Regions from separate parts of the Shewanella sp. MTB7 genome, predicted to be linked through region 4. Evidence: predicted binding sites of a transcription regulator. Region 4 holds the regulator's gene; each other region holds the start of a gene.
The links. The regulator sigma-54, encoded in region 4, starts transcription at its own class of promoters, with help from an activator protein. The targets are predictions, from matches to a motif close to GTTGGCACGNNNNTNGNNT.
Positions count from the first base shown of each region.

Region 1: a site for sigma-54 is predicted at 2,819-2,837, ahead of HWQ47_RS24540 (TorF family putative porin). Genes of this name have one in related genera too.
Region 2: a site for sigma-54 is predicted at 4,027-4,045, ahead of flgJ (flagellar assembly peptidoglycan hydrolase FlgJ). Genes of this name have one in related genera too.
Region 3: a site for sigma-54 is predicted at 5,097-5,115, ahead of HWQ47_RS09130 (GSCFA domain-containing protein). Genes of this name have one in related genera too.

Region 1 covers NZ_CP085636.1:5,617,300-5,625,071, reverse strand. The annotation lists partial or broken gene HWQ47_RS28150 (BCCT family transporter) at 1-192, shown strand, start outside; gene HWQ47_RS24550 (mandelate racemase/muconate lactonizing enzyme family protein) at 192-1,310, shown strand; gene HWQ47_RS24545 (hypothetical protein) at 1,491-1,664, opposite strand; gene HWQ47_RS24540 (TorF family putative porin) at 2,056-2,745, opposite strand; gene HWQ47_RS24535 (HU family DNA-binding protein) at 3,035-3,307, opposite strand; gene HWQ47_RS24530 (hypothetical protein) at 3,516-3,905, opposite strand; gene HWQ47_RS24525 (DUF4240 domain-containing protein) at 4,058-4,567, shown strand; gene HWQ47_RS24520 (DUF3016 domain-containing protein) at 4,775-5,299, shown strand; gene HWQ47_RS24515 (prephenate dehydrogenase) at 5,469-5,780, opposite strand; gene HWQ47_RS24510 (TraB/GumN family protein) at 5,835-6,716, shown strand; gene HWQ47_RS24505 (chemoreceptor glutamine deamidase CheD) at 6,822-7,451, shown strand; gene HWQ47_RS24500 (MaoC family dehydratase) at 7,666-7,772, shown strand, end outside.
Region 2 covers NZ_CP085636.1:2,169,441-2,177,212, forward strand. The annotation lists gene flgE (flagellar hook protein FlgE) at 1-286, shown strand, start outside; gene flgF (flagellar basal-body rod protein FlgF) at 567-1,310, shown strand; gene flgG (flagellar basal-body rod protein FlgG) at 1,321-2,109, shown strand; gene flgH (flagellar basal body L-ring protein FlgH) at 2,120-2,809, shown strand; gene HWQ47_RS09205 (flagellar basal body P-ring protein FlgI) at 2,821-3,912, shown strand; gene flgJ (flagellar assembly peptidoglycan hydrolase FlgJ) at 4,094-5,101, shown strand; gene flgK (flagellar hook-associated protein FlgK) at 5,145-7,073, shown strand; gene flgL (flagellar hook-associated protein FlgL) at 7,085-7,772, shown strand, end outside.
Region 3 covers NZ_CP085636.1:2,158,483-2,166,254, reverse strand. The annotation lists gene HWQ47_RS09165 (CheR family methyltransferase) at 1-738, opposite strand, end outside; gene HWQ47_RS09160 (chemotaxis protein CheV) at 857-1,777, opposite strand; gene flgA (flagellar basal body P-ring formation chaperone FlgA) at 1,988-2,695, shown strand; gene flgM (flagellar biosynthesis anti-sigma factor FlgM) at 2,779-3,105, shown strand; gene HWQ47_RS09145 (flagella synthesis protein FlgN) at 3,111-3,536, shown strand; gene HWQ47_RS09140 (LPP20 family lipoprotein) at 3,787-4,233, opposite strand; gene HWQ47_RS09135 (FlgO family outer membrane protein) at 4,230-4,856, opposite strand; gene HWQ47_RS09130 (GSCFA domain-containing protein) at 5,185-6,966, shown strand; gene HWQ47_RS09125 (flagellar assembly protein FlgT) at 7,216-7,772, shown strand, end outside.
Region 4 covers NZ_CP085636.1:5,485,011-5,492,782, forward strand. The annotation lists gene HWQ47_RS23930 (calcium/sodium antiporter) at 1-19, shown strand, start outside; gene HWQ47_RS23935 (KpsF/GutQ family sugar-phosphate isomerase) at 108-1,085, shown strand; gene kdsC (3-deoxy-manno-octulosonate-8-phosphatase KdsC) at 1,208-1,759, shown strand; gene lptC (LPS export ABC transporter periplasmic protein LptC) at 1,756-2,313, shown strand; gene lptA (lipopolysaccharide transport periplasmic protein LptA) at 2,389-2,991, shown strand; gene lptB (LPS export ABC transporter ATP-binding protein) at 2,988-3,719, shown strand; gene HWQ47_RS23960 (RNA polymerase factor sigma-54) at 3,871-5,352, shown strand; gene hpf (ribosome hibernation promoting factor) at 5,488-5,775, shown strand; gene ptsN (PTS IIA-like nitrogen regulatory protein PtsN) at 5,778-6,221, shown strand; gene rapZ (RNase adapter RapZ) at 6,218-7,060, shown strand; gene HWQ47_RS23980 (HPr family phosphocarrier protein) at 7,053-7,328, shown strand; gene mgtE (magnesium transporter) at 7,417-7,772, shown strand, end outside.

The DNA of each region.
Region 1 (7,772 bases), 130 kb from region 4:
CGTTCGTTACGTCTATTCTGGTGCATCATGTTAAGTTTACTACCGTTAGCCATGCTGTATATCAATGCATCGTTATCGACCCTAAAGATCGCGGTTACATTAACTGCTGCGCCATTTACCATTGTTCTAGTTATTTGTATTTTTGGGTTGAAGAAATTCTTAACCACGCACAATTTTGATGAGGCAAAATAATGAAAATTATCGATATAGAAGTGATCCACTTACGCGTACCAGCAGTGGATGAAATCTGCACTTGGGGTGAAGATGCGGTTATCGTTAAAGTAATTACGGATACAGGTCTAGTGGGTATTGGTGAGGCTGATTCTTCACCTGAAGTGGTTAAAGCCTGTATTGAAACACCGAACTCGAACTTATATTGCTACGGTCTTAAGGCATTATTATTGGGTGAAAATCCATTAGAAATTGAAAGACTGTGGAACAAGATGTATTGGGCTTCAAACTATATGGGCCGTCGCGGTGCAGGCATTCATGCTATTAGTGCGATTGATATCGCGCTGTGGGATATTGCTGGTCAATTTTATAATGTACCTGTACACACGTTACTTGGTGGTAAGTATCGCGATAAAATTCAAGCATACGGTACCTTTATTCCAGCGGATAAACCTGAAGATAACCGCGCCATCGCTCAGTCATTAGTTGCGCAAGGTTTCACTAGTATTAAGTTTGGTGGTGGTGTATTTGGTACCGACCCTGACACAGATTATGAAATCGTCCGTCATGTGCGTGAAGCAGTTGGTGATGATATTGAAGTGCAAATTGATCTTGCTTCTAGGTGGGGCACCTGTGGCCATGCGATGGCTATGTGCAAACGCTTAGAGAAGTTTAATTTAAACTGGGTTGAAGAGCCAGTACTGGCTGACAATATGAATAGTTACGCTAAGCTTGCGGGTCAAATACCACAAAAGCTGGCGGGCGGAGAGTCACTAACAACACGTTATGAGTTCAGTGATTTCTTACAAAAATCAAATGTGGATATTGTGCAGCCAGATATCACCCGTTGTGGTGGTATTACCGAAATGAAAAAGATTTATGATATTGCACAAATGCACGGTACCCAGTTAGTGCCACACGGTTTTAGTACTGGTATTTTACTGGCAGCGTCAGTGCATTTCTTAGCTGCATGCGAACATGGCACGTTAATGGAGTATTCACAGAGTGATAGTCCGCTATTTACCGACTTAGTCAAAAACCGCTTACCTTTTGATAATGGTTACGTGTATGTGTCTGATGCTCCGGGCTTAGGAATAGAGCTAGATGATGAGGTTATTAATCGTTATCGAGTGAGTTAGATAATTAGGTTTTACCAATAACAATGCCTCAGAGTGATCACTCCGGGGTATTTTTTTATCTGATAAAAATGTTAATGATAAAAGAGAACGGTGAGTTGTTTGGGAATTTATCTGATAAGTGATTCTTGATATTATGTCTGAATCTAGGTCACTGCCTAGATTCAGTCATCAAAAGGTGGATTAGTAAAAATCTCCACCCATGGCACGTTGTAGTTCAGCATCTGCTAGAAGATCTTCTAAACGCTTCTTTATTGCACGTCGGTGTACTATATCATCCATCTCTCTTCTGCTAGACGGTTGAGCGATGGCTTCTATTTCTGCATCGTCGGGCGCAAGATCAATCATTTGAGCCATAACGAACTCCTTACTTGTTAAATACCTTTGGCATCTTTCATTTGCTAATAGGTAAAAATGACATTTGAAATCATGTCGGGATTGGTTATTTGTTCACGCTTTAGGTTTTAAATATTCACTAAGATGGTAACGGGAATGTAAACTGCATATTAGTAAGCGCTGATGAGGAAGATATCAGGCTCCACTGAGAAAAAGTGGGATCTAGCTAACAATTCTTATAGATGATGTATAAATTAATCTTGTTGCTGTTTTTTATTTTATAGTTCAATTAAATAATTAAAATTCAAATGGTTATTGTGATTGCTTAGCGTGAGCACTCGCTTGTTAGGTCAAGGCTCACCCTGTTGTATGTCACAGTTTCAAGTTTTGTGATATTGAAAGAATAAAATGTTTATAAGCCGAAACTATAACTGTATCCAATAACTATTTTGGGATCATCACCATTCAGATCGGTATCACTGATCATAAAGTTAATGTCTCCTACACTGGTTTCTTTATTAAGAGATACTGAATAATCAGAGTAGTGGCTGGTTGCAAACCAAGCGGTCACGATATCATCGGTAGAATATCCATAATGCAGTGCAATTGATAGCGTATCAGAGAGAGGGATGCTCACTCCTGCGTCAAAGTAGCCCATGTCTTTATTGTCTAATGGCTCACTTGCTACATCGCTGTCTGCATTGACGACATGTGAGTAGCTCAAGTTAAACCATTTCCAACTCACAGTGGCTTTGAGCTCGCCAAAATCGATATTTGAATCGCTGTCAGGATAAGCATAGTAAAGGTAACCTATATCATACCCAAACTCTTCACCGATACTGCCAGTATAGCCAGTGTAAAAATCTAACTCATAACTGGTGGCATCGCCAAAATCTACATTTGAAGCCCAAGTTCCTAGGTAAAAACCATTGTCATGCTCATAGTCTATCCCTCCTTGCACAGCAACAGCATCTTGGGTCTGACTTACGCCTCGCCAAAGGTAGTTAGACGTTGCACCTATATTTGCGGTAACGTCGGCATATGCACCAAAGCTGGTTAGTATGCTTGAAGCCAATAGTGTACTTGTTAGTGCTAATCTCATCTTTAATTCCCCATTATTTATAATCATACCTCTGCGGCTTATGAATTTACTGCAGTAGATATTAAGAATAGATAAGCGAGTAATGTGCCAATGTTTTTATTAATTAATATCAGTAAGTTGTATTTGGTAATAGATACTTATGCTGTATTTTGGTTAATATTGATGCAAAGTCGCACTTAACTGGTGCAACCAATAAATTTGAAGATTGAGAGAAGGGAGCGTTATTAAAGAAAATGACACAAAAAAACCTCCATCAGGAGGTTTTTATTTAAAACGGTGAAAGGCGTGTTTAGTTAACGCTGTCTTTCAGTGTTTTACCCGCTTTAAACTTTGGTACTGTGGCGGCAGGGATTTGAATCTCTTTACCCGTTTGTGGGTTACGGCCAGTACGTGCAGCGCGATTAGACGTTTCGAAAGAACCAAATCCAACGATAGAAATCTTATCACCGTTTTTCATCGCTTCTGTAACCGTCTCTTCAAAAGATTTTAGTGCACGAGCAGCTTCTGTTTTAGTCAGTTCTGCACGCTCAGCCATTTTTGCAACAAGTTCAGTCTTATTCATTTGAATAGTCTCTTCTTTCCGTAGATTAAATTATACCAATCACACAGTATTTGTAGTAATTGCAGTCACTAACATGCCATAAGATATCTGATATTAAAAGAGCTTTAAGCCGCTTCTTGCCTCTTTAAGGCTAAAATCTGTGCAGAAAGTGTTCTCTGGCTGATTGTTAGCCAATATCAGAGCTAAGTTCGCGAACTTTATAGACGTTTTATTCTGAGGTGAGTGCTAAGTATCTCTTGGTGGATTTAGAAAAAGCGACCCAAAATTGAAATATTAAAGCTAGGCTAGCAGTGATTGCGATTAAAGACACCGGTATCTCAATATTGTTGAATACCACTTTTACATCTTGCGGAGATATTTGGTAGGCGATAATGGCAGTGCCAGCGAGTGCTGTTAGCCCTAAGGTTTGGATCGCTAAATAGACTTTAAAAGCGATACCCGCCCAGCTAGTTCTTAAGAGTAAACCAAATAAAACCGGCACAACACCAAATGAAAAGAGATCGAACACTTGGATATTGATGGCCCGCCATGTTGCAACGACCGCAAGCGCTGCATACAGGATCATGATGAGGCTGAGGGCTAATGTAGGTTTTTTCATTGCATAACTCGTCAGGCTAAATATTGGGGGGAGTGTAAAAAAATCAACCGATTGTGTCAAAGTTAGTTTGTCTGGCTTAAGAGGGATAATTTTACTGCTCTGGTGAAGTGAATTAGTTAGAATAGGGGCGAGTTTACATTGATGGGATAGATATGACCGAAGCAGAGTTTTGGCTACTGGTAACGAGAGCAACACCGGAGCAAGATCAGATCAGTTTAGCCGATAATTTAAGAGCTAAGCTTGAACCATTTAGTGATGATGAGTTAGTCGAGTTTGATAAAATATTTGGTCAGCAAATGCGTCGCTCTTACTTTTGGTCGATGTGGGGTGCTGCCTATATTATCACTGGCTGTGACTCTGAATATGCCTTCGCTGAGTTTCGCTGCTTTTTGATCTCATTAGGCAAAGAGTGGTATGACAAAGCAATCGAAGCTCCTGATGTGTTAGGCACATTGTCACAGTGGCCTGAAAAAGATGGTTATGCTTATCCTTTTCTCGATGAGTATGATCTTATTGCAGGACAAATATTTGAGGATAGAAGCGGTGAGGAGTTGCCTTTTGTTCCCTCTGGTATGGCGACCCCTCAAGGAAAGAAGTTCTCAACTAAGAAGAAGTTATTGAAAAGTACCTATCCTCAATTGAGCCAACGTTTCCCTTTCTAATTAAGTCATTTAGCCATTAAAACAAAATGCGAGAACAGCTCGCTTTTTGTTTTTGAATACGTCTACTTCTTGTTTTTATCATTCTGTCAGTTTATTGAACTAGACAAGTGGCTAGGCACTAATTGTTTTGCATTAAGTGGGTATTCAGGTTATTAATCGTAAACTTTAAGGCAGTCGTTTTGTGTCCGATAATCTTTGGAGGTTCATATGAAGGTAACATATTTATTATTAGTGGGGATCATGAGTTCTGGTGCCGTGTTTGCGGCTACCGATGTTGTTGAAAACCCAGTCACTGAAAATGGAATGGTTAAAATAGAGTGGAAAGATCCTAAGAGTTTTCGTGATGTTAAAGCTGTGGGAGATATCCAATCACGTTACGAGATGCGTACTTTTGAAACCTTGACCAAGAACCTAAATAAAGAGGCCGTTAAAGTATTAAAGCCTAATCAAAAACTTGAACTGCAAGTCACTAATCTCGATCTTGCAGGAGATGTTAGGCCTACATTTGGCGCAAGCAGTCATGATATGCGCGTGGTGAAAGATATCTATCCTCCGCGTATTACCTTTACTTATACAGTGACTCAGGACGGTAAGACGATTATGGCTGGCGCTGAAAAGTTAACGGATTTAGGATTTATGCATTCAGTTGGTCGTATTAATGATAAACCGACTCGGTATGAATCTAAATTGTTGGTTGATTGGTTGAAAAAAACAGTAGCGCCAAAGCTTTAATTGTTCACAACATATTAGCTAACAGGCTAAAAAGAGCTGAGCGCTTTTTTAGCCTGTTTTTTTTAAGTACTTTCCCTAGCGCTAACTACGGAGAGGCTCACTTCTGTTGATCAAAGCAAATAAACCCTAGAGTGACAGCAAGATGACTTTACTTATTTTTTGGGTGAATTTATTTAGCTTGATCTTTAAAAGCTTGTAAAGTCTGTATTAACACACCAAGTTTTCTTACAAATTGCTCTAGAGCTGCTGGTAATGCTTGTGCATCAGTTGGCATTTTTTCAAGCTCGATGGCCAGCTCTTCAACATAAGGTTTAAAGCGATTACTTCGAGTTGAAAATCCTTCATCTTGGGTAAAAATGGTATTGAACTTTACATGACCCGATTTTTTAAGTTCATCGAGTTTGCCATCGGCATCGATAGATTTACGATAAGCGGCTTGTAAATTATCTTTAAGTTGTTCAATAACACGTGTGTGTGGCATAACTGCCTCTCATTTCATAAATTTTAATTGTCGAGATTATAAGGGGCGAAGAAGATGGCAACAAGTAAGTTAAGTGGAATACTTACGTTAGTCTGGGGAGCTTGCTTAGCTTGTACCTTTTCAGTGCAGGCAGCTCCTGAGGATAACCCTCCGTTTTATCAAATTGAATATAAAGGGAATACGGCATATTTACTTGGCTCAATTCATGTGGGTAAAGCCGACTTTTATCCTATGGCTACTCAAATTGAGTCATTATTTGATTCTGCCGCATCTTTGGTGGTTGAGGCCGATACTGATAATGCCGATATCAGTGCCTTGATCAATCAGTATGGATTGAAGTCTGTGTCAGCAGACATGAAGACACAAGCACAGCTTGATCATTATTGTGATACACGTGGGAAAATGTGTGCGGCCATGAAAGGGTTTGCTCCTTGGTTACAATCGATGCAGTTGAGTCTGGCTCGCTTTGAAAAGTTAGGCTATACCGCTCCCTATGGTATTGAACAGAGATTTATTTCAAAAAATAGAGGTCGGCCTCTTTTAGAGCTGGAAAGTACAGAATTTCAATTTCAATTGATGTCATCGTTTAATGATGAGACTCAATGGAAAATGGTAAGAGAAGCGATTGAAGCTCCTGATGATGAGATGCACTCCTTAGTGAATGCGTGGCGAAACGGCGATGAAATGCATTTAAATGAGTTGATGGAGGGACAAATGATCGACGGTGATGACCTCTTGATGGTCGAGAAGTTCTTGTGGCAACGAAACTTGAATATGGCAACGAGAATGCGTGAATTGATGGAAGCTGAAAGTACGCCTCAACCTATGTTTATTATGGTGGGTGCCGGACATGTGGTAGGTCCTAAAAGTATTGTCAAGGAGCTGATTAACAAGGGGGCTGAAGTGAATGATTGTTGGAAACATTCTTGTCAATGAGGTAAAGCTGGGTGACCAAGCGTTATCTTGACTATACTTTCTGGTGCAGGTTTGTAATTTATCTATACTTTCTATAATCACTTAGCTCACCAGCAAGGAGGCTGAATGACAGCTCTGGTTATTCCATCACCAACTAAAGGCTTTGAAGAGATCCCTAGAAAATGGGATAGGAAACACAATAAAGTCGTTGCACGTGTCGATCCTGGTTTGTTTTATATCTCGACTCAAGATGAGTATGTTTTCACTCGACTGGGCTCTTGTGTCGCTGCTTGTATATGGGATCCTCTGCTTGGCATTGGAGGATTAAATCACTTTTTGTTGCCCGAGAGAGAGCTAAATGAAGACTGGCATGAATTGATGAGTTACTCATGCCGTTATGGCAATTTTGCAATGGAACAGCTGATTAACGGAATACTGACTTTAGGTGGGCAACGTAAGAGATTAAAAGCTAAAATTTTTGGTGGGGCTCAGATGAGCAAAGAAACAGTGCTTAATGTTGGGCAGTCGAATATCGATTTTGTAAAAAACTACCTTCATATGGAGGGAATCGATGTTGAGGTTGAAGATCTCGGTGGCTCCTGGCCTCGTAAAGTTTTGTTTCACCCCAATAGCGGTAAGGTCTTACTCAAACGCTTACCTGTTAGCGTTATTCAACGGGTGGCAACAGAGGAAAGAACTTACCTTAAAGGGATTATTAAAGAGCAGTCAAAGTGTGTTGTCGAGCTCTTCGATTAGCCTGATATTGGTTAGCTTTAAAGGGAGTGGCGTCACTTATTGTTCTATTGGGTTACTATTTTTTCTCTACCTTATTGATATAAAAGTATTAGTTCAAATTTAGGACAAACATACTCATTTTGGGTATACTCGCTGGCTTAATATCTGTGTGGTGAGTTGAAATTTGAACGGTTCGATGAGCGTTGAAAAAGAGCATTTGGTTGAGCTAAAAGCGATGCCTTCGTTATTGTCCTTGTATCGTAAGATCTTCTTTGAGCGTAAGCCTGGATGGGATGAGCAACCGCTGCCTCGGATCCAAGTTAGTACTCAGAACGTTGGCTT
Region 2 (7,772 bases), 3.1 Mb from region 4:
AGTACCGCTAGCCCGAGTTGCTCTGGCTCGCTTTGCTAATGAACAAGGTTTGACTCAAGTGGGAAACACCTCTTGGAAGGCCAGTTTAGATTCAGGTATTGCACTCGCAGGTGAAGCAAACAGTGGTACATTTGGCAGTATACGTTCGTCAGCACTTGAGCAGTCAAATGTAGACTTGACGACTGAGCTGGTGGATCTTATCTCTGCCCAACGAAATTTTCAGGCTAACTCGAGAACGTTGGAAGTAAACAATACGCTGCAGCAGACGATACTTCAGATCCGTTAATCGCTGAGAAGAACAAGCCGTGGCTTAAAAGCTAAGGCGAATACGACTAGCGGTTACGGAACGCTTCGCTCACAGTAAAGTCAAAAGTAATGCCGTACATTTAAAGCAAAATCAAATAATTGATTTTGCTTTTTTATTAGTCTTAAGTTTTTACCGTAAGCGCCAGCGTTCCGTCATCTGTTGACTCTTTATCTTAGCCTGCGAGACTTTCTAATTGGCACGTAATTTGCTCTATATTATTTAATATAGAGAATTAAGTGAAAGATTGACGGAGGAGCGGATGGACAAATTACTCTACGTCGCGATGAGCGGCGCTAAGCAGAATATGAATTCGCTTGCGGTTCGTGCGAACAACTTAGCCAATGCCAATACTGATGGTTTTAAAGCCAGTATGGCACAAGCCCGTTCGATGCAAGCCTTTGGTGAAGGTTTGCCAACCCGAGTATTTGCAATGACAGAGAGCCCATCGGCAGATTTTTCTTCTGGTCCGATTAAGACGACTGGACGGGATCTTGATATTGCCGTTAATGGCAGTGGTTGGATTGCTGTGCAAGGTGCCGACGGGGGTGAAGCATATACTCGTTCCGGGAGTTTAAGTTTTGATACCTCTGGTTTATTACGTAACGACAGAGGAAACCCAGTAATGGGGGATTCCGGTCCTATCGTACTACCGCTTCCTATTGAGAAAGTTGAAATAGCTCAAGATGGCATTATTTCGGTAAGGCCATTAGGGGCAACAGCTGAAGTGATTGAAGAGGTGGGTCGAATTAAGTTAGTTAACCCAGGCGATCAAAACATGATGAGAGGTGCTGATGGTCTATTCAGACAGATGTCAGGAGAGATAGCACCCGCAGATCCATTTGTTAGTGTTGAAAGTGGCGCTGTTGAAGGCAGTAATGTGAATGCTGTCGATGAGATGGTGTCTTTGATTAGTATACAACGTCAATTTGAGATGCAAGTCAAAATGATGAAAACTGCTGAAGAGATGGACCAAGCATCAGCTTCGTTAATGCGCATTAGCTAGGAGATATATTATGCATCCGGCGTTATGGATAAGTAAGACTGGGTTAGATGCCCAGCAAACAGACATTTCAGTGATCTCCAATAATGTGGCTAATGCCAGTACCGTTGGCTATAAAAAAAGTCGTGCTGTTTTTGAAGACCTCTTATATCAAACCGTCAATCAGGCTGGCGGTGTGAGCGCATCAAATACTAAGCTGCCTAACGGTCTTAATATTGGTGCGGGGACAAAAGTGGTTGCCACGCAAAAAGTGTTTACTCAAGGCAACATGCTCACCACTGATAACTCTTTAGATTTGATGGTTGAAGGGCCTGGTTTTTTTGACATCCAGTTACCAGATGGGACCGCAGCTTATACCCGAAATGGACAATTTACCTTAGATGATACGGGGCAAATAGTGACTTCTGGTTCCGGTTACGTGGTTCAGCCCTCAATTACAATTCCGGATAATGCAACAGGTATTACGGTTTCTGCTGAGGGTGAAGTTTCAGTTAAAACGCCGGGTACTGCAGAGAGTCAGGTGGTTGGTCAGTTAACTATGTCCGACTTTATTAATCCAAGTGGATTAGATCCTATGGGTCAGAATTTATATACTGAAACGGGAGCCAGTGGCACACCCATTCAGGGAACTGCCTCGTTAGATGGTATGGGAGCCATTCGTCAGGGAGCATTGGAAACATCGAATGTTAATGTGACCGAAGAACTGGTGAACTTGATAGAGAGTCAACGTATTTATGAGATGAACTCTAAGGTTATCTCTGCTGTCGATCAAATGCTGTCATATGTTAATCAAAACTTGTAGAGGCATCGACATGAATAAGTTATTGCTTTGGGGCATATTGATAATATTGTTTATGCCAGCATTAGTAGGCTGTAGTTCAACGGGGAGAAAACCCATTGCAGACGACCCTTATTATGCCCCGGTTTACCCAGAGGCTCCACCGACTAAAATTGCGGCAACAGGTTCAATGTACCAGGACAGTCGAGCATCTAGCCTCTATTCAGATATTAAAGCCTTGAAGGTGGGTGATATCATTACGGTGATCCTAATGGAGCAGACTCAAGCAAAGAAAAGTGCTAACAATGAGATTAAAAAAGGCACGGACTTAAGTTTGGATCCTATCTATGCAGGTGGTGGTAATATTACGATTGGTGGGCAACCTATCGATTTGAAATATTCAGACAGTATGAACACTAAACGGCAATCTGATGCAGATCAAAGTAATAGCTTATCTGGCAGTATCTCCGCAAATGTAATGCAGGTATTGAATAATGGCAATTTAGTCATTCGTGGCGAAAAATGGATAAGCATTAATAACGGTGATGAGTTTGTACGCCTTACTGGTGTTGTTCGTTCACAGGATATACGTCCAGATAATACTATCGACTCTCCACGCGTCGCCAATGCACGGATCCAGTACAGTGGAACGGGGACCTTTGCCGAGGTTCAAAAAGTGGGCTGGTTAAGCTCTTTCTTTATGGGCAGTTGGTGGCCTTTCTAAGGGGAATGAAAATGAAACTTAAACTATTTTATCTATTTGTTTTGCTGTTAGTTTCAGGTACTAGTCAAGCACAGAGGATAAAGGATATTGCCAATGTCCAAGGTGTGAGAACGAACCAATTGATAGGTTATGGCTTAGTTGTCGGTTTGCCTGGAACTGGCGAGAAAACAACTTACACAGAACAAACCTTTAAAACTATGCTGAAAAATTTCGGCATTAATTTGCCGGATAACCTAAGGCCAAAAATTAAAAATGTTGCCGTGGTCGCGGTTAGTGCTGAAATGCCCGCATTTATTAAACCAGGTCAAACTCTTGACGTTACGGTTTCAAGTTTAGGAGAGGCGAAAAGTTTGCGAGGAGGCACATTACTGCAAACTTTCCTCAAAGGGGTTGACGGCAATGTGTATGCCATTGCGCAGGGAAGTATGGTTGTCAGTGGCTTTAGTGCTGAGGGGTTGGACGGGTCTAAAGTAATTCAAAATACACCGACAGTGGGTCGTATTCCTAACGGTGGAATTGTGGAAAGAACCGTGATCACACCATTTTCAACGGGTGATCACCTCACATTTAACCTGCGCCGTGCAGACTTTTCGACGGCGAAGAGATTAGCCGATGCCATTAATGAACTGCTTGGTCCAGGAATGGCGAGGCCTCTGGATGCCGCATCAGTTCAAGTCAGTGCACCAAGGGATGTTTCACAACGTGTTTCCTTTCTTGCCACTCTTGAGAATATTCAAGTAGAACCCGCCACTGAATCGGCAAAAGTGATCGTAAACTCGCGTACAGGCACGATAGTTGTCGGTAAAGGTGTTCGTTTGCTGCCTGCGGCGGTGACTCACGGTGGTCTGACGGTGACGATTGCTGAAGCCACTCAGGTTTCGCAACCCAATCCTCTGGCTGGCGGGCAAACAGTGGTGACGGCTAATAGTACTGTGGATGTCGAAGAGGAAGACAGCCGTATGTTTATGTTCAATCCCGGTACGACTCTCGATGAGTTGGTCAGGGCGGTTAATTTGGTCGGAGCTGCACCATCGGATGTGCTCGCGATATTAGAAGCATTGAAAGTTGCCGGAGCCTTACATGGCGAGCTCATTATAATCTAATCTTAATTAGAATCATTATCTTCCAATCTAAAGGCTTAGTTTATCGACTAGGCCTTTAATGTTTCTGAAGGAGAGATTTTAAGAACATTAACAGGACGAGAATTATCTTAGATAACTGGTATGTCTTTTGCATTATGTAGTTATAAACGTCTATTTATTGTCGCAATAGCTGGAATACATTATGGAAAAGCTGTCAAATTCTTCTCACTTTTTGGACCTTGGAGGTCTAGATTCCCTTAGAGCTAAAGCCCAAAAAAATGATAAGGCAGCTTTGAAAGAGGTCGCTCAACAGTTTGAAGGTATTTTTGTACAGATGCTAATGAAAAGTATGCGTGAAGCTAATGCTGCTTTTGAATCTGACAGCCCAATGAATAGTCAGTACACCAAGTTTTATGAACAGATGCATGATCAACAGATGTCTTTGAATCTCTCGGATAAAGGGATGTTAGGGCTCGCAGATTTGATGATACAGCAGCTTTCTCCAGAGACCAGCAAGGTTACTCCTTCATCGGTATTACGTAATGATGGCAATCTTGGTGGCGGTATTGAGCAGACGATGGTGATGAGTCGTGTTGCAAGATCTGAGTCTCAATCCAGCCCACAATCTGAGTCCCATAAGAAAGCGGCAAGTGATCCGCTACAAACTGTCTTATCAGGCAAACAATTGCCGTCAGAGGTGCCATATTCGAATATGACATTCAATGACCGCAATGACTTTGTGGCTCAACTTTATCCCCATGCCCAAAAAGCTGCTGCTGCATTGGGAACTCAAGCCGAAGTACTCATCGCTCAATCTGCGTTGGAGACAGGCTGGGGCCAGAAGATGGTGAAACGACCCAGCGGCGATTCAAGCAATAATTTATTTAACATCAAGGCTGATAATCGTTGGCAGGGAAATAAAGCCGCAGTCAAAACGTTAGAGTTCGACCAAGGGATCGCTGTACAACAAAGAGCTGATTTTCGTGTGTACGATAATATTAAACAAAGTTTTGATGACTTTGTGAGCTTCATCTCTGAAGGACCTCGCTATCAAGAGGCAATGAAGAAAGCAGCCAATCCAAATGAATTTATAAAGGCGTTACAAGATGCTGGTTATGCCACTGATCCGAAATATGCAGACAAGGTGATGAAGGTAATGAAGTCGCTTTCTTCAGAGATACAAGCAGTTTTACCTAGGGAAGCACAATGAAAACTCTGTTTATCATTATCCAGCAGCTTAGGAGTGCCAAGTAATGGGTATGGATCTTCTTAATATCGCACGGACCGGTGTGTTGGCTGCTCAGTCTCAACTAGCAGTGACCAGTAATAATATTACTAACGCCAATACTCAAGGCTATCACAGGCAAGTCGCAGAACAATCCAGTCTAGATAATCAACAACTTGGTGGCAATTTCTATGGTGCTGGAACCTACATCTCTGATGTTAAACGTATTTATAACGATTATGCAGCCAGAGAGCTGAGAATAGGTCAAACCAGTGTTAGTGGGGCTCAGACCTCTCAAGTTAAGTTAAATGAGTTGGATCAACTATTTTCACAAATTGGTAAGTCTGTTCCTCAAGGTCTTAATGATCTATTTGCTGGATTAAATAGTTTAGCGGATCTTCCTGATGATCTTGGGATCAGAGGGAGCGTATTAGGTTCGGCAAATCAGCTTGCCAGTGGTTTGAATCAGATGCAATCTCATTTAGATGGCCAGATGAAACAAACTAATGATCAGATCTCTGGTATCACCGACCGTATTAATGAGATCGGTAAAGAGTTAGGTCATATAAATCAGGAGTTAATGAAGTCCCAAGGCGAGGACATGAGCTTACTAGACAAACAAGATGCTTTGATTCAGGAGTTGAGTCAGTACTCACAAGTTAACGTGATCCCTTTAGATACCGGGGCAAAAAGCGTCATGTTAGGGGGGGCTGTGATGTTAGTCTCCGGTGAAGTGTCTATGTCAATCGGGACAACTGTGGGTGATCCATATCCTGGAGAGTTGAGAGTGACGAGTTCTGCAGGTTCGGCGACCATGGTGATTGACCCTACACAGATGGGTGGTCAGCTTGGTGCTTTATTTGAGTTTCGTGATGATACGTTAGTACAAGCTCAACTTGAAATAGGCCAACTTGCTTTAGGTGTCGCGGATGCATTTAATCAAGCCCAGTCTCAAGGGTTTGATCTCTCAGGTGCGCTGGGTAAAAATATCTTTACTGATATTAATGACCCTAGTATGTCAGTTGGCCGTGTCGGTGGGTTTGGTACCAATACAGGGAATGTAAACCTTAGGGTTAACATTGATGATACTTCCGCATTAAACGGGTCAAGTTATGATCTGACTTTTACCACTCCTGCAACATACGAGCTTAAAGATACGAGCACAGGTGTCGTCACGCCGCTGATTTTAAATGGCACTCAACTTGATGGTGGTGATGGTTTTTCGATTCACATCGATTCAGGTGCGTTTGCCGATGGTGATAAATTTGAAATTCGCCCTTCGGCGGGGGCTGCAGCAGGTATAAAAGTTGAGATGACCGATCCGAAAGGGATCGCCGCTGCCGGCCCGAATATTACTGTCGGAGCCGCTAACTCTGGAAATACTCAGGTTGAAATTGTCAGCATAGATAGAAATAACGCCAATCTTCCTCTGACTGGATCTGAGCTGACGTATCAGATAGACCCAGTCGGCAATACTTTTACCGTATTCGATGCATCCGGTACGTTAGTGAGTGCTGCAGCGCCTTATACACCACCGACAATCACCAGTAATGGTTTTAGTTTCAATGTTAACACTACATCCACATCTACAGAGAGTTTCACATTTGATTTCGCTTTTGCCGAAGGGGATAACAGCAATGCTGTGGCAATGGCCAAACTTAGTGAAGCTAAATTGATGAACACTGGTGGCTCTAATACTAGTGGCTCAACATTAGCTGATGTATATGAAGGCACTAAATTAGTTATCGGCGGTAAAGCCAAGGCCGCATCGGTAGCCGTTGGATCGGCCGAAGCTGTGTTTTCTCAAGCTTACAATCGAGTCCAGAGTGAGTCAGGAGTTAACCTTGATGAAGAAGCTGGCAACTTAATTCGATTTCAACAAGCTTATCAAGCGTCAGCAAGAATCATGACCACAGCTTCAGAGATTTTCGACACTTTATTTAATTCAGTTCGATAGGGGAGGAGAATATGAGAATTTCAACTTCACAGATGTTTAACCAAACTATCAATAGCGTGTTAGATAAGCAAACGTCTACGAGTAAGATTTTAGATCAGCTTTCGAGTGGTAAAAGAGTTAATACAGCGGGGGATGATCCTGTTGCCTCCCTTGGTATCGATAATCTGAATCAGCAAAATGCCTTAGTCGATCAATTTATGAAAAATATCGACTATGCCAATAATCGTCTTAGTTTGAGTGAAAGTAAACTGGGCACTGCTGAAACATTAGTGGCTTCAACACGAGAGCAAGTGATCCGTGCAATCAATGGTGGTATGTCGACTTCAGAGCGGCAAATGATTGCCGATGAGTTGCGTGGCACTTTAGAAGAGCTTCTTGCTGTAGCGAATACTAGAGATGAATCAGGTAATTATATTTTTGGTGGTAATCAAACTGGTCAGCAGCCTTTTGCTTTTGATAACGCAGGAGATATCGTATACAGCGGTGACAATGGAGCACGTCAATCCGTTATTGCGTCTGGAGTGACGGTCGCGACAAACATTCCTGGTGACACGGCATTTATGAATGCACCTAGTGGACTGGGAGATTACAGCGCCAATTATCTGGCTAGTCAAGTGGGTGATTTTTCAGTAGATAGTGCAAAAATCACCAGTCAAGCTACTTATGTTGAAGATACTTATACCTTCACTATGGTTGGAG
Region 3 (7,772 bases), 3.0 Mb from region 4:
TATCCCTTTGGGGTTTAAAGCGGCAGCAAATTGCCGCAATATTTTCGCTTTTGCCTCAGGAGAAAAGTAGATAAGTACATTACGACAAAAGATAATGTCAAATTTACCCAGCAAGGTATAACTTTCAAGCAGATTGTGAGCTCTGAAATTTACCAGGCGCTTAACATTATCATTGATCACCATAGTGCCGTTATTGGTAGCCGCAAAAAATTGACGTTTACGCTCATCAGACAAACCTCTTCCTAAGGCTAGATTGTCATATTCTGCATGCTTACAGCGATCCAACATCGACGGTGAAAGGTCGGTTGCCAAAATAGATGCGTTGCCAGGTAGACTGCCAGGTTTCTTTTGTTGGTACTCAAGAATAGTCATAGCCAAAGAGTATGGCTCTTGACCTGATGAACATGCAGCAGACCAAATCTTTAGAGGTCGTCCAAGTCGACTGTATTCAGGTAACAATTTATTAGATAACAACTCAAATGGATACCTGTCTCTAAACCATAAGGTTTCATTTGTAGTCATGGCATCGATCACAGAAGCTCGTAACTGTCGCTCCGTAGGTCTCATGGAATGCTTTACAACTTCTGACAACGAAGGAAGATTATATTGCCCCATCAAAGGTGCTAGGCGACTACGCACTAGATACTGCTTATTATCACCCAACACAATTCCACTGTGTTGTTCCAGAAATAACCTAAATTGTGTGTATTCAGTTTCAGCAAGTGATTTGTTTGGCACCTTGGTGTCCTAATATCAGTAAAATAGGCTATTACAGCATTTAATCGTACAGAGCGCTGGTTTATACATTAGCAGTAAAAAAGAAACAAGCTTAATATAAAACAGCGCACAACAATCATTATAAACTCAAGTGCTTATTCACTGCTGCTGCAAGTTCATCAGGGTTGAATTTTGCAATAAAATCATCTGCACCAACTTTTTCTACCATAGCCTGATTAAAAACTCCACTCAATGAAGTATGCAGCACAATTTTAATATCTTTTAATTTCGGATTATCCCTTATCTCCGCAGTTAGGGTATACCCATCCATTTCAGGCATCTCAATATCAGAGATAATTAATGGGATCTCTTTTGACACATCATCCATCTCTTCAGCCATCTTGGTTAGTTTATTCAGTGCATCTTTACCATCAATGGCTGTATCAATTTGCAACCCCAATGCTTCAAGCGCACGAATAATCTGCTTTCGAGCCACTGCAGAATCATCTATCACCATAATATGGAAATACTGTTCTTTATCTATGGTTAGACTCTCACTAAGTTCCTGACTAATTTCAGTCTTAACTGGTGAGATCTCGTCGAGAATCTTTTCAACATCTAGGATCTCAACCAATTCTCCTTCAATCTCAGTAACAGCCGTTAGATAGGAGTATTTTCCAGAGCCCTCTGGAGGCGGCATAATCGCCTCCCAGTTCATATTAATGATACGTTCAACTGATCTGACAAGAAAGCCCTGAATACTTCGGTTGTACTCAGAGATAATAATAAAGCAACCATCGATATTCTCGATAGGGCGACCACCCGTTGCCGCACTCAAATCGATAACCGAAATAGTTGCCCCGCGAATATGAGCAACACCTTTTACGAAAGGATTTAGTTTAGGTAAACTTGTAAGAGGTGGGCATTGGAGTACCTCTTTAACTTTGAACACGTTGATTCCAAACCTTTGGCGACCGTTAAGCTTAAAAAGTAGAAGCTCTAACCGATTGGCCCCAACTAACTGGGTTCGTTTGTTAACTGACTCAAGAATACTTGACATAATACGCTTGCCTTGTCGTCTTTTGGATGCTGACCTACATTTCATTATTCAATGAGTATAGGCATATTAATTGCTTAAGTAGATAGACCTCACAACCAGACCACTGAATTAGTCAAGTTTCTGACTCATTCTCTCGATTTGAGAAATGTAAAATCTCGGTCTTTACGAAAGTATAGGTGTAATCTAGTGAATCAAGCTAGTCTATTCATTATGAAAATAAAAAATATACTCATTTTATTTACGGTTTTCTTTTCTATACCGAGCTTTGGCGCAAGTCAGGCTAGTATACCCAGCTTATCGGCCATATCTAAATTAGCTATAGAGGTTATAGAGAAAAAGATAAATGTTGCTGATGGAGCTAAGATTAAAATTACCCCCCAGAGCTTAGACTCCCGTCTTACCCCACCTTTATGTTTACCACCAATAAAAGCAGAACTCGCGACAAATAGGGCAATAAAACGAACAAATACTGTTAAAATAAGTTGTGATAGCCCGCAGCTGGATTATCCTTGGCAGATATTTCTCTCCGTTCGTGTCGACATTCTTTACCCGGTTGTCGTAGCAAGAGAAACCTTAGGGCCTGGTGATCTACTTTCTAGTGGCGATGTTTCAGTTCAATATGTAGACCAAACCTATTTAAGGGGACAGCAATTTGATACTGTCGAACAGGTTATCGGTACGCGAGTAAAACGGCGAATTCCGCCTAACCAACCTATTTTTAGTAACAACCTCTGCTTTGTTTGCAAAGGTGATATTGTATCCATATTCGCACGTTCACGGACTCTAGTGATAAAAACAGTAGGTGAAGCACTACGTGATGGCAATTTAGGTGATAGAATCCGTATCAAGAACACGAATTCCAATAAAAGCCTACATGCTACAGTGATCGGTGTCGGTGAAGTTGAAGTTAGAATGTAATAACAATAAAAATTTACTAAAGCTCTATCCATCACTGCCGATATATGGGTATGTTCTTCCTTTTTTACTGCTGGAGCCTAATGATGGCTATTAATATTAAACAAGTAAATACAGCTGCAAACTCTCATATTGGCAAAACATCGGCGAATAAAACCGATCCCCAAGCAAACCAGACAAATAGCAATGCGAGTTCAATTAGTTCTCCACCAAAAAGTGATTCAGTTTCAATCACTTCCAAAGCTCAGCAATTGCAAAACATTCAATCAAAACTCGGTGATATTCCTGAAGTCGACAAGAAGAAAGTAGCTGAAATTAAGCTTGCTATCGCAGAAGGTCGCTACAAAGTTGATCCAGAAAAATTAGCGAGTAATATTGCTATGTTTGAAAATGAACTTAAGGATCTTAACTAGTTTTTATGAGTCAATTATCTATCATCATTGAAAAACAACACCGGCTATTACAAGAGTTAAAAGTAACGATCTCTGAAGAAAAAAGCGCACTAGTTAATCAAGATGCAGAGCTTTTACTTTCTCTCGCTTCCAGTAAAGCTAAGTTACTTGATGCCCTTAAGGCCAACGATGACAACTTGTCATCTCAACCTGATATCGCGAGTTTGTCATCTGATCCTCATTTAATTGAGCTGGTAGATATTACCAAAACAAAACTCGCAGAATGCCAGCAACTTAATATAGAAAATACCAGCTTAATCGAGCTCAATATTGCCAGCGTTAATCGCTTCGCTCAAGCTCTGCAAGTGAGTCGAAATGCGTCGAGTCTAACCTATAATGACAAAGGCAAGACTTCAACCATATCCTCATTAGGCAACAACTTAAAGGCTTAGCAAGCTGAACGAGGTTATGGCTCTACAAAGCACGAGTTCTCACTGGACTATCGGTTAATTTCATCACTCCTGAATCGTTCCCTATTGCACCAAGCTGACTCAATAGTTAGTCAACTCAACGTCATTCAGGCTTTCAAATTAATGAAAGCAATGGTAATCGTCAGAAATTCGACACCTGATAGGCTCGTGTAATGCGGGTGATAAAAAAGTGGCAAGAGATTACTTGCCACTGAAATACTAAAAACGGTCTTTAAAAATAGGTCACACTCTTTATTTTCTGAGGTCTGCTATTTTGTTGGTATAGCGCCCAAACCTGAGAAAAGTCCAGTTCCAACTCAGTCACATAATGCTCACCAGCAGGGTAACTTTTTACCACTTTCGCCCCTCTAATAATGCCTGTCACTGACGCTTGAATGGTGTTATCGGTCAACATCCAATCATTCACCTGACTGCTGGCAGACAACTCCTGGCCATACACCTGTTCAGCTAACTCACGGTATGCAGCGATTTTAGATGCTTGCATCGCCATCAACACACGTTGTGACTTATCCTTTGATGGTTGAGAATCCAAGCTCGCGTAACCTATTGCAGTGAGTTTAGGAAAACTTTCTGGTTGTTGAGTTTCCCACTCAATGTATCGATCATCAGAGGCACAGCCCGATAGTGCAAGCATCATCAATATTAACCATCTATTCATTTCAAACCTCCAATCACCTGCACCTCTTGCATTCCCATATGGTTATTTCGGTAAAGCAAACCATCTTGAGATACCACTTTCTCTGAAGACCTTAAATAACCAGGTAACTGCGTGAGCCCAAAACTCGCTTGGGAAGCCGAAACAACCCGGTTATTGGTTATATTAACAATTCTAGCATTCACGACCATGCCTTCGCTGCTCATGCTCATGGTGGACACTAACACATGTTCAACGGCGATATCTGCTGGCAACTGTTGCCAATTTCTTGTCAATATAAAGTCACCTTCAGGAGTCACACGTATATTCTCGCCCACACTAATATCGACCAAACTGAATTGATGTTGATGCATCGCAGCAGTCAAACCTTGCTGAAGTTGAAGACCCACTGCGTTGGTTTTATTTAGATCTGCCAACAATACAGGCGTTGACACCAACAAAGGTTGATTAGACCGTAGAGCATCATTTTGCCTCACCAACTCATTTACTATTTGCTCAGACATGTGATTAATTGCCGAACTTGACGGCAATCGATTGCCGTCATCAAGTATAGACTTAGTTGTGTGCTTAACTTGAGCACAACTGCTAAGAAACGAGACAAAGAAGATAAGCAGTATGATACGCATGGCTAAACCCTAAATTAAACAAACGAAAAATAAACAACACTGATGGCTAAATCAGCAAAGTTAATGACATACACTAAACCAATATCGGTTATTTCTTAAAGAAACAGCAAGTATCAAGCCAAGTAAAAGAGTCATCCCATTTAGCCCAAAGAAACTAAATATCTGTAATAGCATTTTATCGGCCCTAGCGAACATAACTTTACAGCTCTTTATCTTTCTATCATCCCTTATCTCTGACTTACAGGCACACAAATTGCTTTATTAACCATAAGGAAACGAAGCGCCACAAAAACGACACAGTCGAATTCAAAAGTATGGAGATAACATTATGCAGGGAACCGATTCCACCCCTTATAATAATCAGGGGAAATACGCCTTCTGGCGGACTGCCGTAGCCAGTATCGAACTTGGACAAGAGGAGTTCACCCAACTGCATCAAATTGATATAGCGATCAAGAACCCAAGGATATCCTCAATTGGATCTTGTTTTGCTCAACATGTTGGTAAGTGGCTCAACAGTGGTGGCTACCAGTTTAATCAAAGTAAACTTGAAACGAATCAAATCTCCAGTTTTGCATTTGGCAACCTATACACTCCAAGGTGCCTTCTGCAGTGGTTTGATATGGGTGATAACGATAAGTCATTCGACATCAATAGTGCGGTCTACACCCATAACAGTATATATTTCGATCTTTTGAGACCCAGCTTTAATCCAGAAGGTTTCGACTCACAAGCCGAGTTAGTTACAGCCAGGCTCGCGGCATCAAATGAGATGCGAAAGACGATATTAGCGACAGACCTACTGGTTTTTACCCTTGGATTAACCGAAGCATGGAAAGATAACAGTGATGTTTATTACCCAAGCTGCCCAGGAGTGGTATCAGGTCTATTTGATGACTCAATTTATACCTTCCATAATTTCAGCTATGAAGAGATCCGCACCGATTTAGAAGAGATTGCTACCCGGCTAAAATCTATTAACCCCCAAATTCAGATCATTTTGACCGTTTCACCAGTCCCGCTCACAGCAACCATGACAAACAAGCATATTATGGTAGCCAATCAACATTCTAAATCATTGTTACGCACTGTGGCGGGATTTCTGAGTGATAACCATGTTGATTTCTCTTACTTCCCCTCCTACGAAATCATCACCGTTCCCGGTGCAGGAGATTTTAGATTTGAGAAAAACCTTAGATCGGTCACACCTCAAGCGGTTAACTATGTCATGCAGCACTTTCGTTCCGTTATTGATAAAACGACTCATGTCATATCACCTCAAGAAAAAACAGTTAACACTCTACAGTCCGGAATAAACGTCTCGAGCAGTGATGAAGTGGTATGCGAAGATGAGCTACTCGAAGCCGCAATGAAGCTGCAAGTAAACCCAACACAGCAACAAAAAATTGATATTAGTCTGTTTGGTGACAGCCACATGGGTAAATTGTCCACTGCATTTAGCAAGATAGATATCCAACATTGTGGCGGTATGGTGATGAATGGCTCCGGATTCTCACAAAAGAAATTTGCCATGTGCGATGCCGAATATTTTGTCCCACTGGAGAGTGCGGTATCGAGAAAGCTATGGTCAAGAATATTGAATAACTTGAACAATCACCTGCAGGATAAAACCACGGCGAACTCCACCATCATCACCAACCTTGGCATGCAGACACACCAAAACATCTCGCGATTTTCAACATGGTTGGAACAAACATACCCTGAGGGAGTCGCTGAAATCACCACCAAAGAGTTTGTCGATTACTTCAACGATGATTTAACCGATCAGCTATCCATCCTTTTAAAACTTCACAATCATGGACATAGAGTGATCGTGGTATCCGATCCGCCTTTCTGTCAATATTTTAAAGAATCAAAGTCGATGACAAACATAATCTACTCATACTTTTATGCAATGGAATATGTGTGGAGTCAACTCGGCATCACCTTTTTTAATGCTGCTGCCATCTTTGATCAAGAGGTGTCAGATCCTCAGAGTTATCTGTCAGATATTGAATATGATGATGGCAATCATGATTGGATCCACGGTAATGACAAGTATTACACCTGGCTTGCAGAAAAATTACTCACACTGGTAAATCAAGATTAGCCTTCACTTGCTAAGTTCAATGCAGAGTTGAACTTAGCGTCCCCTCAGTTGTTTCATGTGCATGATTCAACTTGCTATGAATATCTAATCAGCCCACTTAGACTCGCGGTGTTTTTCAAGAACGTAATGACTCCATAAAGGCACATTTATTGCTTAATACTCTCTATAACTTATTATCAGTGAATCAACTGTCATTTTTATGTCGATAGATACATTAACACTGCATCTACAAGGATAAATGGATAAAAGATGAAATTTGTAGCCTTGCTTCTCCTTACCTGTCTCTCTCTCTATTCGCAGTTAGCAATCGGGGCCTGGGTCGTGGTCAAAGGAGAGTCGAATATCGTCGATGGCAATGTGACCAAAGCTCGTGAAGATGCCATTCATCAGGCTCTTACCTATGCAACATTGCAAAATGGAGCCAGCTTTACCAGCACACAAACGGTTAATAATGGCCAGTTAACCCAAGACAGTTTCTCAATAAAGCAGCAATCTCAAGCCGCTAAAGTAGAGTTAATCAACGAACTGATTGAAGGCGATAAACTGACCGTCATGATCAGAGTCGATGTAATAGGCGCTAGTTCACATCAGGCCCAGTGTGAAAGTCAGTCGCTAAAAGCTGCTATCCTCGTCCCCCAATCCTTGATTAACGACAGAACCCAGTTACGTTACGGCAACATCGGCTTCTTTGAAAAAGCACTGTCTGTACGCATTAGCGATACATTGACTCAAGCATCAAACAGTAGTTTCCCTCACTTACATGCAAACGAGCGATTAGATATAGAACAAGCCTTAGTCGATATCAG
Region 4 (7,772 bases):
AGTCCTGTTTCAGGTTTAACTTAACCGGTTTTTAGTAAATATAAACTGACATATTTTATTAAGCTTAATCTAAACCTAGATAGCCTTAAACAAATAGAGAGATCAAGATGGTAGATGTAACTCAACTTCGCCAATGGGGTAGAAATGTTATCGACATCGAGCGTAATGCACTCGATAACCTATACCAATACGTCGATTCTCCAGAGTTCTCCCAAGCCTGTAAGCTAATTCTTAATTGCACAGGCAAAGTCATCGTAATGGGGATGGGTAAATCAGGACATATAGGCAATAAGATTTCAGCAACACTCGCTAGCACTGGCACACCGGCTTTCTTTGTTCACCCGGGTGAAGCAAGCCATGGGGATCTGGGAGTGTTAGGCGAAAATGATATTATTTTGGTTATCTCTAACTCAGGTGAAGCCAGCGAAATACTCACCTTAATGCCCGTCATTAAACGCATGGGGCTGCCCGTTATTGCCTGTACAGGTAATCCGGACTCCAACATGGCTAAATTATCTGTAGTACATCTATGCATAGAAGTACCAGAAGAGGCTTGTCCCTTAGGCTTAGCACCAACGTCTAGCACAACGGCAACTTTGGTCATGGGGGATGCCTTAGCGGTGGCTCTTCTGCAAGCCAGAGGATTTACCAAAGATGACTTCGCACTCTCTCATCCTGGTGGTAGCCTAGGACGTAAATTACTGCTCAAGGTAAGTGATGTTATGCATGCAGGTAAAGACCTGCCGTCTGTTAGCCATGATATTTGTATCACCGAAGCCCTCTATGAGATCTCTAAGAAAAGTTTAGGTATGACGGCGATCGTCGATGGGGATAATAAATTAGTCGGTATTTTTACTGATGGCGATCTAAGACGTGTTATTGATAGCGAGGTTAACTTGCGCACCACCTCAATCAGTGATGTTATGTCTAAAGGCTGCGTCACAGTCTCTGCCGATATCTTAGCGGCTGCAGCACTGAAAATAATGGAAGATAAAGACATCAATGGCTTGATTGTCATTGATACGGATCAACATCCAATAGGCGCGTTAAACATGCTCGACATGGTTAAAGCTGGGGTTATCTAACGTATTCCCTTGAGGGCTCAAGCCCTCTTTTAACCAATATAAGCCACCTTAAACCTGATGGCAAAACGACTTTCTCCATGCAATGAAAATGCATGGTATTGCGACAACGGAGATTCTTTAATATGTCACACCAAGGCTTTTACGGTCCTATCGAGGATACTGTTTGGCAAAAAGCCAGAAAAATCAAACTCCTAATTTGTGATGTTGATGGAGTATTTTCCGATGGTTTAGTCTACATGAGTAATACTGGCGATGAGCTTAAAACCTTCCACACCCGTGACGGTTATGGAGTCAGATCTCTGCTCACTAGTAATATTCCAGTGGCTATTATTACCGGCAGAAAGTCAAAAATCGTCGCAGACCGCATGACTGCACTTGGGATCACTCACATCTATCAAGGTGTCGATAACAAGCTGGTCCCCTATGAGGAGCTGCTGTCTCTATATCAGGTGAATCCCGAAGAGGTTGCCTATATCGGCGACGATATGGTCGACCTACCAGTGATGGAACAAGTAGGATTATCGGTATGTGTGGCTGACGGTCACCCATACGTTCAACAAAGAGCCGATTTTGTCACCCAGATTAAAGGCGGTCATGGGGCTCTGCGTGAGTTGACAGACTTATTGCTTCTTAGTCAGAATAAGTTCGAAACAGCTCATGGAATGAGTATATGAATAGAGTCACTCTGGCCATTATCGTCTTCTTTGGCACTGCCTTGCTGCTCTACTGGCAAGTGCAATCCAAACGAGGAGAGACAGCGTTAACTATCGATGTTAGCTCACGGCCTGATTACATCGCAGATAATCTTAAAAGTGTTGAATACAATGAACAAGGCTTAGTTAACAGTCGAGTTAGCGCTAAGCATATGGAACACTTTGAAGAAGAGAACATGACCTACTTCACCGATCCTATCTATCTGGTGTACCCTGAACAAGGTCAGGCTCAATGGCAGCTGCAATCGACAAAAGGCACCATGAATAAAGGTTCGGGTAAAGTGATACTCGAGAACAATGTTATTATCAATGCTATAAACTCGCAAGAACCAATTCAATCAATAAAAACCAGTTATCTAGAGTTAGATCTTAATACTATGATCATGACATCCGATAGAGAGATCTACATTACTGGTAGTGACTTTATTATTAAGGGGGTTGGCTTGTATGCCGATCTCAACGCAGAAAGTGTTAAATTGACCAGCCAGGTTAATGGCACATATTCAGCACAATAGTTACCCTCACCTAGAGAGTGCTCAAGTACCTAGGTGATTATAATTGACAATTATTAGGTCAAATTGAAGGAATATATGAAACAAAATACCTGTGTCATCACAGCTTTACTCTGCCTAGTTAGCTTTAGTAGCTTAGCAAAAGTTGATGATTTACGACAAGAAGTTAAAATATCTGCGGCAAGTCAAGAAGCTGATATTAAAAATAATCAAATCATATTTAATGGCCCAGTTGAAGTGACTCAAGGCTCAGTAAGAATACATGCTGATATGCTCAGAGCTTTCACCAAAGAGGGCTCTGGTGGGCGTATTTTGGTTGCCACAGGTAATCCGGCAACCTACTCACAAATAATGGAAGATGGCCGTCCGGCACATGCCAGTGCCAAAGAGATCCGCTACGAACTATCTAAGCGCACGCTTATCTTGAAGGGCAATGCGACACTTGAGCAAGATGGCAGTCAAGTTACAGGCGATCAAATTCAATATAACATTGCTAAACAACAGCTCATTGCCGAGAGCACAGGTAATGATCGTGTTATCACTATAATTCAACCTGAAAGTTATCAAGAAGACACAAAGCCAGAGACACAACCCGCTCCTTCAAAAGCTCAGCCAGAAGCACAAGTTGAACAGCCAAAGACACTAGCCGAATCTGCATTAAACACTCAGGAGATTAAATGAGCTCTTTGACGTTAAAGGCTGTAAACCTAGCGAAAAGCTATAAGAACCGTGCCGTAGTACAAGATGTCAGCTTAACCGTCAAAACCGGCCAAATTGTTGGTCTACTTGGACCTAATGGTGCAGGGAAGACCACCACTTTTTACATGGTCGTAGGGCTAGTTCAAAGTGATAAAGGGCGGATCTTTATTAATGATGATGATCTCACCCTAGATCCTATGCATCTGCGTGCTCGTAAAGGCATAGGCTACTTGCCCCAAGAAGCAAGCATCTTTAGAAAGTTATCGGTCAGAGATAATATTATGGCCGTACTGGAAACTCGAGATGAACTTGATAAAAATGCACGAGAAGAGCAACTAGAACATCTACTGGAAGAGTTTCATATTACTCATATTCGAGATAGTCAAGGAATGTCGCTTTCCGGCGGCGAACGTCGACGTGTAGAGATAGCAAGAGCATTAGCCGCGAACCCAAAGTTTATTTTACTCGATGAACCTTTTGCTGGCGTCGATCCTATCTCGGTCATCGACATTAAAAAAATCATTTTACAGCTCAAGAGTCGCGGTCTTGGAGTGCTTATTACTGATCACAACGTGAGGGAAACATTAGACGTTTGTGAGCATGCTTATATCGTGAGTCATGGAAATTTAATTGCCGAAGGAACACCCGCAGAAATCTTAGACAATCAGCAAGTACGAGCGGTGTACTTAGGAGAACAATTCAAGCTATAGTTAATCTAGGGAATGATTTCCCCCCTAGAAAATGGATATGATACATCGATATTACTCATTCTAATGAAGTGTATTTAGGAAGCGAAGACTTCCAAAATAACTCCAGCAGGCTTTCTCATTTTAATAAGTACAAAGAAGGGAATAGCAGTACATGAAAGCGTCACTCCAGCTCAAAATGGGTCAACACTTAACCATGACTCCACAGCTTCAGCAGGCCATACGTCTGTTGCAGCTATCGTCACTGGAACTGCAACAGGAGATCCAACAAGCACTAGACTCCAACCCTCTACTTGAGTTGGATGAAGAGCAGGTCGACGCAACAGCTGACAATAGCGATGCCAAGATAAATGATGAAACAGATTTCAGTGCTTCCGCTGAAACTGTCGTCGAAAAAGACAGTTCGACATTGGAAACTTCCGAGGCCTTAGCACAAGATTCTATGCCTGAAGATCTGCCTATGGATACCACTTGGGATGAAGTCTATACGGCAAGCCCTAATTCAGCTTCGGGTGCAATGCGAGACGACGATCTCCCCTTTCAAGGTGAAACCAGTGAAGGTTTATTTGAGCATCTTGAGTGGCAAAAGAATTTAACCCCATTTTCAGATAACGATCTCGCCATTGCTACCGCCATTATTGATGCGGTCGATGAACGTGGTTACCTGACACAAAATACTGACGATATTTTAGAGGCTATGGGCGATCCCGAAATTGAACTCGATGAAGTGGAAGCTGTACTTAAACGTATTCAACATTTTGACCCTATTGGAGTCGCAGCACGCGATCTCAGCGAATGTCTTTTCATCCAGCTCGCTCAATACGCTAGCACAACGCCTCATATTGATAACGCCAGACTGTTAATCAAAGAACACCTGGATCTTATCGCCGGCCGAGACTTCCGTCTCTTAATGCGTAAAACCAAACTAAAAGAGGATGAGTTAAGGCAAGCAATAGAGTTGATTCAAACCTTGAATCCCCGTCCAGGACTCGCCATAACACCAAACCGTGATGAATATGTGATCCCTGATGTCACAGTGACCAAGAAAAAAGGTCGTTGGATAGTTGAACTAAATCCAGATTACTTACCCAAAATAAATGTAAACCAACATTATGCATCCATGGCCCGCAGCACTAAAAGTCAGGCAGACAGTCAGTTTATTCGTGGACACTTGCAGGAAGCTAAGTGGTTTATCAAGAGTTTAGAAAGTCGTAGCGATACTTTACTTAAAGTTTCGAACTGCATTGTTAAGTTTCAACAAGGCTTCTTTGAATACGGTGAAGAAGCGATGAAGCCTATGGTGTTAAATGACATCGCTGAAGAGGTCGAGATGCATGAATCGACCATTTCACGTGTCACAACCCAAAAATATATGCACACCCCAAGAGGTATTTTTGAACTGAAATACTTCTTCTCAAGTCATGTGGGTACCGACGACGGTGGCGAATGTTCATCAACCGCAATTCGCGCCTTTATTAAGAAGCTAGTTGCTGCAGAAAACCAACAGAAACCATTAAGTGACAGTAAGATGGCACTACTGTTAGCTGAACAAGGCATTAAAGTAGCGAGAAGAACCATAGCCAAGTACCGTGAGGCTTTGCTCATACCACCATCAAATCAAAGAAAGAGCTTATAGAATATTTTTGAAAATTAAGATATTAATATGTTGAGGTTAAACATTGTGACGTTAGTCAGATACCTAAATATGCAATGTAAACCTCTAATCGACGAGCGTGCTTTCAAACACAATCGAGTCCGGAGGAGTATTTCTATGCAAATTAACGTAACAGGTCATCATATCGAAATCACAACATCTCTTCGTCAGTATGTTGAAGAAAAATTTTCAAAGCTTGAACGACATTTCGATCAGATCAATAATGTGCACGTTATTTTAAATGTTCAGAAAATGCAGCAAATAGCAGAAGCTAAACTTCATCTTGTTGGTGGAGAGGTTTTTGCTATGTCAGAACATGCTGACATGTATGCCGCAATCGACTCCCTGATAAATAAGCTCGACCGTCAGGTTATTAAACATAAAGAGAAGCAAATAAAACACTAACGATGGAATTAAGCACTATCCTGCAGCCGGAATGTACAACTTGCGCCACTCCGGGCAGTAAGAAAAAGGTACTGGAACTTATAAGCGATCTTGCCGCTGTCCAGTACCCTAACCTTTCCTCTCAAGAGATTTTTGAAAGTCTTTTAGCCAGAGAGAAAATGGGCAGCACAGGTATAGGTAACGGCATAGCCATTCCACATGGAAGGTTAGCCAATATTAGTCAACCCGTTGCGGTACTCATAAAGTGCGAGGAGCCAATTGCTTTCGACTCTATTGATAAACAGCCGGTAGATATATTATTTGCACTATTAGTTCCAGCTGATCAATGTGAGCAGCATTTAAGTACCTTATCTGCTATGGCAGAAAAGCTTAATGACAAACTAATTTTAAAGCAGTTACGAAAAACACAAGATGAGTCAGAACTTTATCAGGTGATAACACAATGAAACTGGTTATGGTATCCGGTCGCTCCGGTTCGGGAAAATCTGTCGCCCTCAGGGTATTGGAAGATCTCGGATACTACTGTGTCGACAACTTACCTTTGCCACTTATGGACACATTACTTGAACAGCTCAAAGATAGCACAGACCTTGTGGCTATTAGTGTGGATGTTCGTAATATGCACGAAACAGAGTTAGAGAAACAGCTTTCAAATCTACCAGAAGGTACTGAGCTATTAAGTTTCTTTCTAAACTCAAGCGATGAAGTTCTACTCAAACGTTACAGTGAAACACGTCGTCTCCACCCACTATCAAAAAATAAAACCTCACTCAAAGAGGCGATAGATCATGAAAGAGTGCTGTTAGAACCACTCTCTAAACTTGTCGATCATTATATTGATACCTCAAACCTGAATATTTACGATCTCAGCAACCGAGTTAGGGAGATCTTATTAGGCAGTGTGGATAAAGAGTTAGTCATTAACTTTGAATCATTTGGATTCAAATATGGTATGCCCGTAGAAGCTGATTTTATGTTTGATGTCAGATTTTTACCCAATCCCCATTGGGAGCCAGAGCTTAGACCAATGACAGGCCTCGATGAGCCAGTACAACTTTTCCTTAGCCAGCAGCCCACTGTTAATAAGTTTATCTGGCAAATTGAGAATCTACTGGAAACTTGGTTGCCACAACTGGAACGCAACAATCGCAGTTATCTCACAATTGCAATAGGGTGTACCGGTGGCCAACATCGATCTGTCTATGTCACAGAGCAGCTAGCTAAACTCTTTAGCAAAAGCAAACATACAGTCCAAGCTCGCCACCGTGAATTAAGCAATGACTAAACTGGAACGTCAGGTTACCATCTGTAACAAGCTAGGCCTCCACGCACGGGCAGCAACTAAACTTGCAATACTTGCTTCGGAATTTGATGCCCAAGTCACCATCATACAAGGTGATAAGAAAGCCTCTGCGGCGAGTGTGTTAGGCCTATTAATGTTAGAAACGGGTATAGGGAAAACCATAACCCTACTCGGAGAAGGTCAAGATGCAAGTGCGGCACTCGATGCCATTTGCGCCCTAGTTGACGCCAAATTTGATGAAGCTAGTTAAACCTCACCACTAAGCATCACAAAAATTTCATATAACCACCGTAAATCTGTATTTAGCCCTAGATACAGATAGCTCAGAGGGGAGCGCTATGCCAATTGAAGTATTAGATAATGCGCTTACTGATCAACGATTAAACCAGCTAACTCAAGCCCTAGGCAGCGGTATGTTTGTCCACGTCAGAAATATGCTCCATGATATGGCAGCCTCTGACATCGCCTTTATTCTCGAATCATCCCCGCCCAGAACTCGTCAGGTCTTATGGCAACTCATCGATCAAGATCAAACCGGTGAGATCCTCGATGAGCTCGGTGAAGATCTCAAAGACAGTTTTATAAAACAGATGAGTCCCGAACGAGTTGCAAAAGCAGCCGCTCGCATGGACACCGATGATCTCGCCTATATATTACGTAGCCTGCCTGACAGTGTGTTCAAACAAGTTCTGCA